DNA from 2 places in the Bradyrhizobium sp. USDA 4473 genome. Region 1 is predicted to be linked to the other one. Evidence: predicted binding sites of a transcription regulator. Region 1 holds the regulator's gene; the other holds the start of a gene.
The links. Region 1 encodes PhoB, which activates phosphate uptake and scavenging genes when phosphate is short. Its sites were predicted from a motif close to TGTCATNNANCTGTCAT; they were not measured.
Positions count from the first base shown of each region.

Region 2: a site for PhoB is predicted at 1,818-1,834, ahead of ACVW17_RS08795 (DUF2794 domain-containing protein). Genes of this name have one in related genera too.

Region 1 is NZ_JBSSGE010000001.1:849,458-853,365, forward strand. It holds gene ACVW17_RS03980 (acetylornithine transaminase) at 1-510, opposite strand, end outside; gene ACVW17_RS03985 (hypothetical protein) at 509-748, shown strand; gene ACVW17_RS03990 (GcrA family cell cycle regulator) at 1,009-1,521, shown strand; gene phoB (phosphate regulon transcriptional regulator PhoB) at 1,793-2,503, opposite strand; gene phoU (phosphate signaling complex protein PhoU) at 2,632-3,348, opposite strand; gene pstB (phosphate ABC transporter ATP-binding protein PstB) at 3,369-3,908, opposite strand, start outside.
Region 2 is NZ_JBSSGE010000001.1:1,871,800-1,875,707, forward strand. It holds gene acnA (aconitate hydratase AcnA) at 1-384, shown strand, start outside; gene ACVW17_RS08790 (DUF1223 domain-containing protein) at 613-1,374, shown strand; gene ACVW17_RS08795 (DUF2794 domain-containing protein) at 1,894-2,265, shown strand; gene ACVW17_RS08800 (Bax inhibitor-1/YccA family protein) at 2,449-3,240, opposite strand; gene ACVW17_RS08805 (ABC transporter permease) at 3,474-3,908, opposite strand, start outside.

The sequences.
Region 1 (3,908 bases):
CACCGCCTCGATGTCGCCATGCGGCACCTGGTCGAAGCCGTCCATCGGCGGGCCAAAGCCTTCGAGATATTTCGCCGCGCCGGTCGCGGCCAGCGTGCCCAGCGTGCGGCCATGGAAGGCGCCTTCGAAGGTGATGATGCGGTAGCGCTCGCCATGGCCCTTGGAGAAGTGATAGTGGCGGACCAGCTTGATCACGCCCTCCATCGCCTCCGCGCCGGAATTGCAGAAGAACACGAAGTCGGCGAAGCTCTGCTCGCACAGCCGCGCGGCGAGCACCTCGCCGTCCGGGCTCTTGAACAGGTTCGACATGTGCCAGAGCCTGGTCGCCTGTTCCTGCAGCGCCTTCACCAGATGCGGATGCGCATGCCCGAGCGCGTTGACGGCGACGCCCGAGGTGAAATCGAGATAGCGGTCGCCGTTGGTTGCGATCAGCCAGGCGCCCTCACCGCGCTCGAAGCCGAGATCGACCCTGGCGAAGACGGGAAGCAGATGCGACGAGGCGTTGGTCATGGCGTTCACTGCCGGTTTGAAGCCGACAATTGCCGCGCGCCTTGACGCCAGCGCAGCAACGGCCAGCTTCGGAAAACAAAACGGCCGCCTTTGCGGGCGGCACGTGGGCAACATTCTATGCTGCGGCGGGTCCGTGTCAATCGCCAGGAGCCGGTCCTTTGCCGGGCTTCCTGCGCTGCCGAACGAGCGCAATCCGGAGCATTCCGGTGCGGTGGAAAAGCCTCACAGCAATGCTTAACTTTGTCGGAACATGTGGACGCACGGCCGCGGACTCTTGCGCCAGAGTCACGCCATATTGTAGCGTTTGGCCTGTCGGGTACGACATCTCGTGCGGCAGTACTGGACCCTCTAAGTAGCCTTTGTGTCTCGCGTAAACGTTCGGGCGCAACACCGCGCCCGGCGAGGGCTAAGGGATTCTGGCCGCAGGGATATTTGTCCAGATTTGGCTCGCAGCGCCGCTCCAATGACTGGCCGGCGCCATGCGAAAGGAAGAATGCGATGACGGTATTGACCTGGTCCGACGATCGCGTCGAGCAGCTGAAGAAGCTCTGGGAGTCTGGCCTTTCGGCCAGCCAGATCGCAGCGGAACTTGGCAATGTGACGCGAAACGCCGTGATCGGCAAAGTGCACCGGCTCGGCCTCTCCGGCCGCGCCAAGGCACCCTCCACGGCGGCGCCGCGGCAGCGCAAGGCGCGCCCCGCCCAGCACATGATGCGAGTGGCGCGCCCGGTCTCGCGCGGCAACACCGCGCTCGCGCACGCCTTCGAGGTCGAGATGGAGCCCGATCCGATCTCGTTCGACAACGTGGTGCCGATGAGCCAGCGGCTGTCGCTGCTCGAACTCAACGAGGCCACCTGTCACTGGCCGGTCGGCGATCCCTCGAGCCCGGAATTCTTCTTCTGCGGCGGCAAGGCGCTCGCCGGCCTGCCCTATTGCGCGCATCATTCCCGCGTCGCCTACCAGCCCGCCGCCGATCGCCGCCGGCCGTCGGCGAAGCCGCAGATCAAGTAGCCCTCGGGAAAACTACGGAAGACCTGAAAAACAAATCCCCGCACAAGCGGGGATTTTTTGTGAGCGAATGAACATCAAGGGCACATAGCCCAGGTCAAGCGCACTGCGCGACGTAAGGTGAGCACACGCGCCCCTCCCCACCCTCCCCCGCAAGGAGGGAGGGAGCCGGACAGTGTGCTCACCTCACGCGATAACGAGCCGCCGCTCGTGGCGCGATGGATTGCTTCGCTCCGCTCGCAATGACGATGACGGCTCTCGCCGGAAAGGCGACTTACGGCTGCGGCTCGGCTTTCGCGAAGCGGTCGTCGAGCGCGTAGCCGGCGCCGCGCACGGTGCGGATCGGATCCTGCTCGCGGCCCGGATTGAGCAGCTTGCGCAGGCGGCCGATATGGACGTCGACGGTGCGCTCATCGATGTAGATGTCGCGGCCCCAGACGCTGTCGAGCAGCTGCTCGCGGCTGAACACGCGGCCGGGATGCTCAAGGAAGAATTCGAGCAGCCGATACTCGGTCGGCCCGAGATCGATCGGACGGCCCGAGCGCGCGACGCGGCGCTTCTCGCGGTCGAGCTCGATGTCGCCATAGGTCAGGACGGTGGCGAGCCGCTCCGGGCTCGCGCGGCGCAGCAGGCCCTTCACCCGCGCCAGGAGCTCCGGCACCGAGAACGGCTTGACGATGTAATCGTCGGCGCCGGTGGCCAGACCGCGCACCCGCTCGCTCTCCTCGCCGCGCGCGGTCAGCATGATGATCGGAAGCTGCTTGGTCTCGGGCCGCGCCCGCAGGCGGCGGCACAGCTCGATGCCGGACAGGCCCGGCAGCATCCAGTCGAGGACCACGAGGTCGGGAACGCGCTCCTTGAGGCGGGTATCGGCATCGTCGCCGCGCCCCACCGTTTCGACATCGTAGCCTTCCGCATCGAGGTTGTAGCGCAACAGCGTCGTTAGCGCTTCCTCGTCTTCGACTACCAGAATGCGTGCGCTCATCGGTCTAAGTTCTTTCTCTGTGGTGATCTGTTGCCCAGACGCAAACCGAAACACTTAGCTTCTTGAGCATAATCCCCGCGGAAACGACTTGTCGAAGACAATCCGGTTCCGCGCGTGCGGATGATGTCCTAGTTACCCGGCACAGTGGTGGCAAAATTGGTCATGTCGCCCTTCGGGCGCTTGTCGGTGATCTGCTGGCCTTCGATCATGTAGAACACAGTCTCGGCGATGTTGGTGGCGTGATCGCCGATCCGCTCGATGTTCTTGGCGCAGAACATCAGATGGATGCAGAACGAGATGTTGCGCGGATCTTCCATCATGTAGGTGAGCAGCTCGCGGAACAGCGAGGTGCAGATCGCATCGACCTCCTCGTCGCCCTTCCAGACGTTCATCGCCGCCGGCAGATCGTGCGCGGCATAGGCGTCGAGCACCGACTTGACCTGCGACAGCACGAGGTCGGTCATGTGCTCCAGGCCGCGGATCAGCTTCAGCGGCTGGAAATCGCTCTCCAGCGCCGCGACGCGCTTGCCCATGTTCTTGGCGAGGTCGCCGATCCGCTCGAGGTCGGTGGCGACGCGCATCGCGCTGACGATCTCGCGCAGATCGATCGCCATCGGCTGGCGCCGCGCGATCGTCAGCACCGCGCGCTCTTCGATGACGCGCTGCAGATTGTCGATCTCGATATCGGCGGCGACCACGCGCTTGCCGAGCGCGACGTCGCGCCGGATCAGCGCGTCGACCGACTCGGTGATCATCCGCTCGACGAGGCCGCCCATCTCGGCGACCAGGCGGGTCAACTCCTGCAGGTCGCTGTCGAATGCCTTGGCGGTGTGTTCAGAAGCCATCATCTGTCTCCTCAGCCCGGTCAGCCGAACCGGCCGGTGATGTAGTCCTGGGTGCGTCGATCGCTCGGCGAGGTGAAGATCTTGTTGGTGTCGTCGAACTCGATCAGCTCGCCGAGATACATGAAGGCGGTCTTGTCGGAGACGCGCGCCGCCTGCTGCATGTTGTGGGTGACGATCGCGATCGTGTAATCCTCGGAGAGCTCCTGGATCAGCTCCTCGACCTTGGCGGTGGAGATCGGATCGAGCGCCGAGCACGGTTCGTCGAACAGGATCACCTCGGGACGCACCGCCACGGTGCGCGCGATGCACAGCCGCTGCTGCTGGCCGCCGGACAGCGACAGGCCGGAGGCGTTCAGCTTGTCCTTGACCTCGTTCCACAGCGCGCCGCCGCGCAGCGCCTTCTCGACCCGGTCGTCCATCTCGGACTTCGAGATCTTCTCGTAGAGGCGGATGCCGAAGGCGATGTTCTCGTAGATCGTCATCGGGAACGGCGTCGGCTTCTGGAACACCATGCCGACCCGCGCGCGGAGCAGATTGAGGTCGAGCTTGGGATCGAGGAT
Region 2 (3,908 bases), 1.0 Mb from region 1:
GTGTTCGCCGGCGCCGAGTACGGCAACGGCTCGTCGCGCGACTGGGCCGCCAAGGGCACCCGCCTGCTCGGCGTGCGTGCGGTGATCTGCCAGAGCTTCGAGCGCATCCACCGCTCCAACCTGGTCGGCATGGGTGTGCTGCCGCTCACCTTCCAGGACGGCACGTCGTGGTCCTCGCTCGGCCTCAAGGGCGACGAGAAGGTCACGATCCGCGGCCTGCAGGGCGATCTCAAGCCGCGCCAGACGCTGACCGCCGAGATCGTCTCCGCCGACGGGGCCAAGAAGGATGTCCCGCTGCTCTGCCGCATCGATACGCTGGACGAGCTCGATTACTATCGCAACGGCGGCATCCTGCACTACGTGCTGCGCAAACTCGCGGCCTAAGGGCCGTTTGTTGGAGTCTGGTCTCCGCGCAAACCCCTCGCGTTTGCCGCGAGGGACCATGCCTCAACGCGGATTTGTGATCGGTGGCTCACCGCTTAGTGAGTAGCGACCAAAAAGAAGGCGGCCTATGAAAAGGCCGCTTTCTCGCGTTTTGGGGCACGCAAGTTCAGGGACAGACTTCATGCTCCGTACAATTACGGATGGAAATCATCACGACTGGTTCGCAGTATGACAGCGATGATGGCCTATAATTCTATCTCGCGATGGTCCAGTGCGCTCGGTATCTGCGCGATCGTCGCAATCATCCGCCCCGCTCACGCCGATCCGCGTGCTGTCGTCGAACTCTTCACCTCGCAGGGATGCTCGTCCTGCCCGCCCGCGGACAAGATCATCGGTGATCTTGCGAAGGACCCCAACGTCATCGCGCTCAGCATGCCGATCGACTACTGGGACTATCTCGGCTGGAAGGATACGCTGGCCGACTCCCGGTTCAGCGCGCGTCAGAAAGCCTATTCGCATATGCGCGGCGATCGCGATGTCTACACGCCGCAGGCCGTGATCAACGGCTCCGCGCATGTGATCGGCAGCGATCGCGCCGGCATCGAGAGCGCGATCAAGGATACCGAGAAGGGCGGCAGCGTGATGTCGGTGCCGGTGACGATGACGCTGACCGGCAAGCAGATCAACGTGTCGGTCGCGGCATCGAAGTCGCCCGCCGCATCGCGCGGCGAAGTCTGGATCTGCTCGATCTCGAAGTCGGTGCCGATCTCGATCGCGCGCGGCGAGAACCGCGGCCGCGAGATCACCTACCACAATGTGGTGCGCAACCTCCTCAAGGTCGGTGACTGGAACGGGTCGTCCGGGAGCTGGACGGTGCCGCTGGAGAACATCACGCGCGAGGGCGTCGATGCCGCGGCGGTGTACGTCCAGGACGGCAATCGCGACAAGCCGGGCCCGATGCTCGGCGCCGCGTTCACCTCGCTTCACTAAGCTTCACGGGGCGCGCTTGCGTCGCATGGTTTGTCGCGCAGCCGAGCGACAGCGAACGTGCATCCAGTGATGTGCTGAAAGGAAGGACGCGAGGCTTTGCGCCTGCGTCTCGATCGTGCGCTATGCCGTAGGTCCCAAAAACAAAAAGGACCAACTTTCGTTGGCCCAGTGTTGGGATTTGACTCCCCTGCGAACAGGCCCGATCCCGACGGCCCCGGGGGGCTGGGGGCTGAGGAATCCGGAACCGAAAGGACCGGGCCAACGCAGGATTTTGTTTTCGCAAGGCAGCGGGGCGGGCGATTGGCGGAAGTGGGGCAGCAATATGATTCCGCTAACGTTCCCGTGACTCTCTGGTTTTTCGGACAATCCGTTGCGTCCAATAGTGGTTAAGGCCTGGTTGCGTTGCGAATGGCCCCTTGCAGGGCCCATCGCTTAGCGCAATCATGTCACTCTCGTGACGATCCCGAAGGGTGGACGGCATTCGGGTTCCGCCGTCACCGAGATGACAGGAGGCGCTCGATGAGTTTGATCTCGGAGGACACTGATCCGAGCGGGAGTCGCGCCGCGGCGCGTCCCGTCGCCGCGACCCCCCAGCCCAACCGCGTGACATTCAATCGACTTGAGCTCAACCGCATCCTCAATCTCTACGGCCGCATGGTCGCCGACGGCGAGTGGCGCGACTACGCGATCGACTTTCTGAAGGACCGCGCCGTGTTCTCGGTGTTCCGGCGTGCGTCGGAAATGCCGATCTACCGGATCGAGAAGGATCCCCGGCTGGCGCGCAAGCAAGGCATGTACAGCGTGATTTCGGCGACCGGTCTGATCCTGCGCCGTGGCCATGAACTCGAACGTGTGCTGCTCGCGATCGACCGCAAGCTGTCGCTGGTGTAGGCGTGGCAAGGCCGCGGCTTCGTAGCCCGGATGAAGCGGAGCGCAATCCGGGGCCGTTGTAACCGCGGATGGAGGAGTCCCGGATTGCGCTCCGCTCCATCCGGGCTACGCCATTCGGCCCGCCGAAAAGAAAAGCCCCGGCCAGATGGCCGGGGCTTCGATCGGTTGCCTTGCTCGAGGTGGTTAATCGCGCTGGCCGAGCAGCTGCAAGAGCAGCGTGAACAGGTTGATGAAGTTCAGGTAGAGCGACAGCGCACCCGTGATCGCCGCACGCTCTGCCATCACGCCACCCTGCGAGGCGTAACCGTAGATGTAGTCGTTCTTCAGCCGCTGGGTGTCCCAGGCGGTGAGGCCCGCGAACACCAGCACGCCGACCACCGAGACGATGAACTGCAGCGCCGAGCTCGCCAGGAACAGGTTGACCAGGCTCGCGATGATGATGCCGATCAGGCCCATGAACAGGAACGAGCCCATGCCGCTCATGTCACGCTTGGTGGTGTAGCCGTACAGGCTCAGCGCACCGAACGTCGCCGCGGTGATGAAGAACACGCGCACGATCGAGGTGTGCGTGTACACCAGGAAGATCGACGACAGCGACAGGCCCATCAGCGCCGAGAACACCCAGAACAGGAGCTGGGCGGTCGCGGGCTGCAAGCGGTTGATGCCGGCCGAGATGACGAACACCATCGCCAAGGGAGCGAGGATGAACAGCCACTTCAGCGGGCTCACGAACATCGCGTAGCCGAACTGCGTCAGATAGGCGTTGCCGAACTTGGCGACCGCGGCCGACTGGTCGGTGGTCACCGCGCCCATGTAGACGCCGAGCGCGGCCAGGCCGGTGATGGCAAGGCCGATGCTCATGTAGTTGTAGATGCGCAGCATGTAGGCGCGCAGACCGGCGTCGACGGCCGCAGCGTCAATGCGCCCGGCGGCCCGGCCGAAAGGAGAAGCGTAATTGCGGTCTAGGTCCGACATGGTCGAATTCCCGTGGTTGGTCCCGGTGGAGCGCAAGGGATTTGCGGCGCCGGTCGTAAATCTATCTCAGATGGCTCGGTTTGCGGAACATTAATTCCGTGTCATTCAGCCGGCCATCCGACCCGTTTGGTATGTGGGAAATTAACACATCCGACGCAAGCTTCCACGCGCGGCCGAATGTCGCTCTGGCCTAGCATGATAGGCAAAAACGGCGCTTTCGCCGCTACATATTGTCACAAATTCCGCAGCACCGAGGCCGGTTTCTGGTTCAGCGCGAGCAGCGTGCCGGCCAGCCCAAGCCCGACCGTGACGACCAGCGCGGCGAGCACGACCAGCGCGGCGCTGCCGGCCTGCCAGATGAAGCTCAGCGTCATCAGCCGCGTCACGATCAGCCAGGCCGCGACCGAACCGGCGATGACGCCGAAGATCGCGGTTGCAAAACCGATCATCAGATACTCCAGCGCGTAAGCGCCGAGCAATCGCGGCCGCGTCGCGCCGAGCGTCTTGAGGATCACGGCATCATAGACCCGGTGACGGTGCCCGGCCGCGAGCGCGCCGCCCAGCACCAGGATCGCCGAGATCAGCGTCACGGCGCTGGCGCCGCGGATCGCCAGCACGAGGTTGCTGACGACGCTGCCGACCGTCTCCAGCGCCTCGCGGACCCGCAC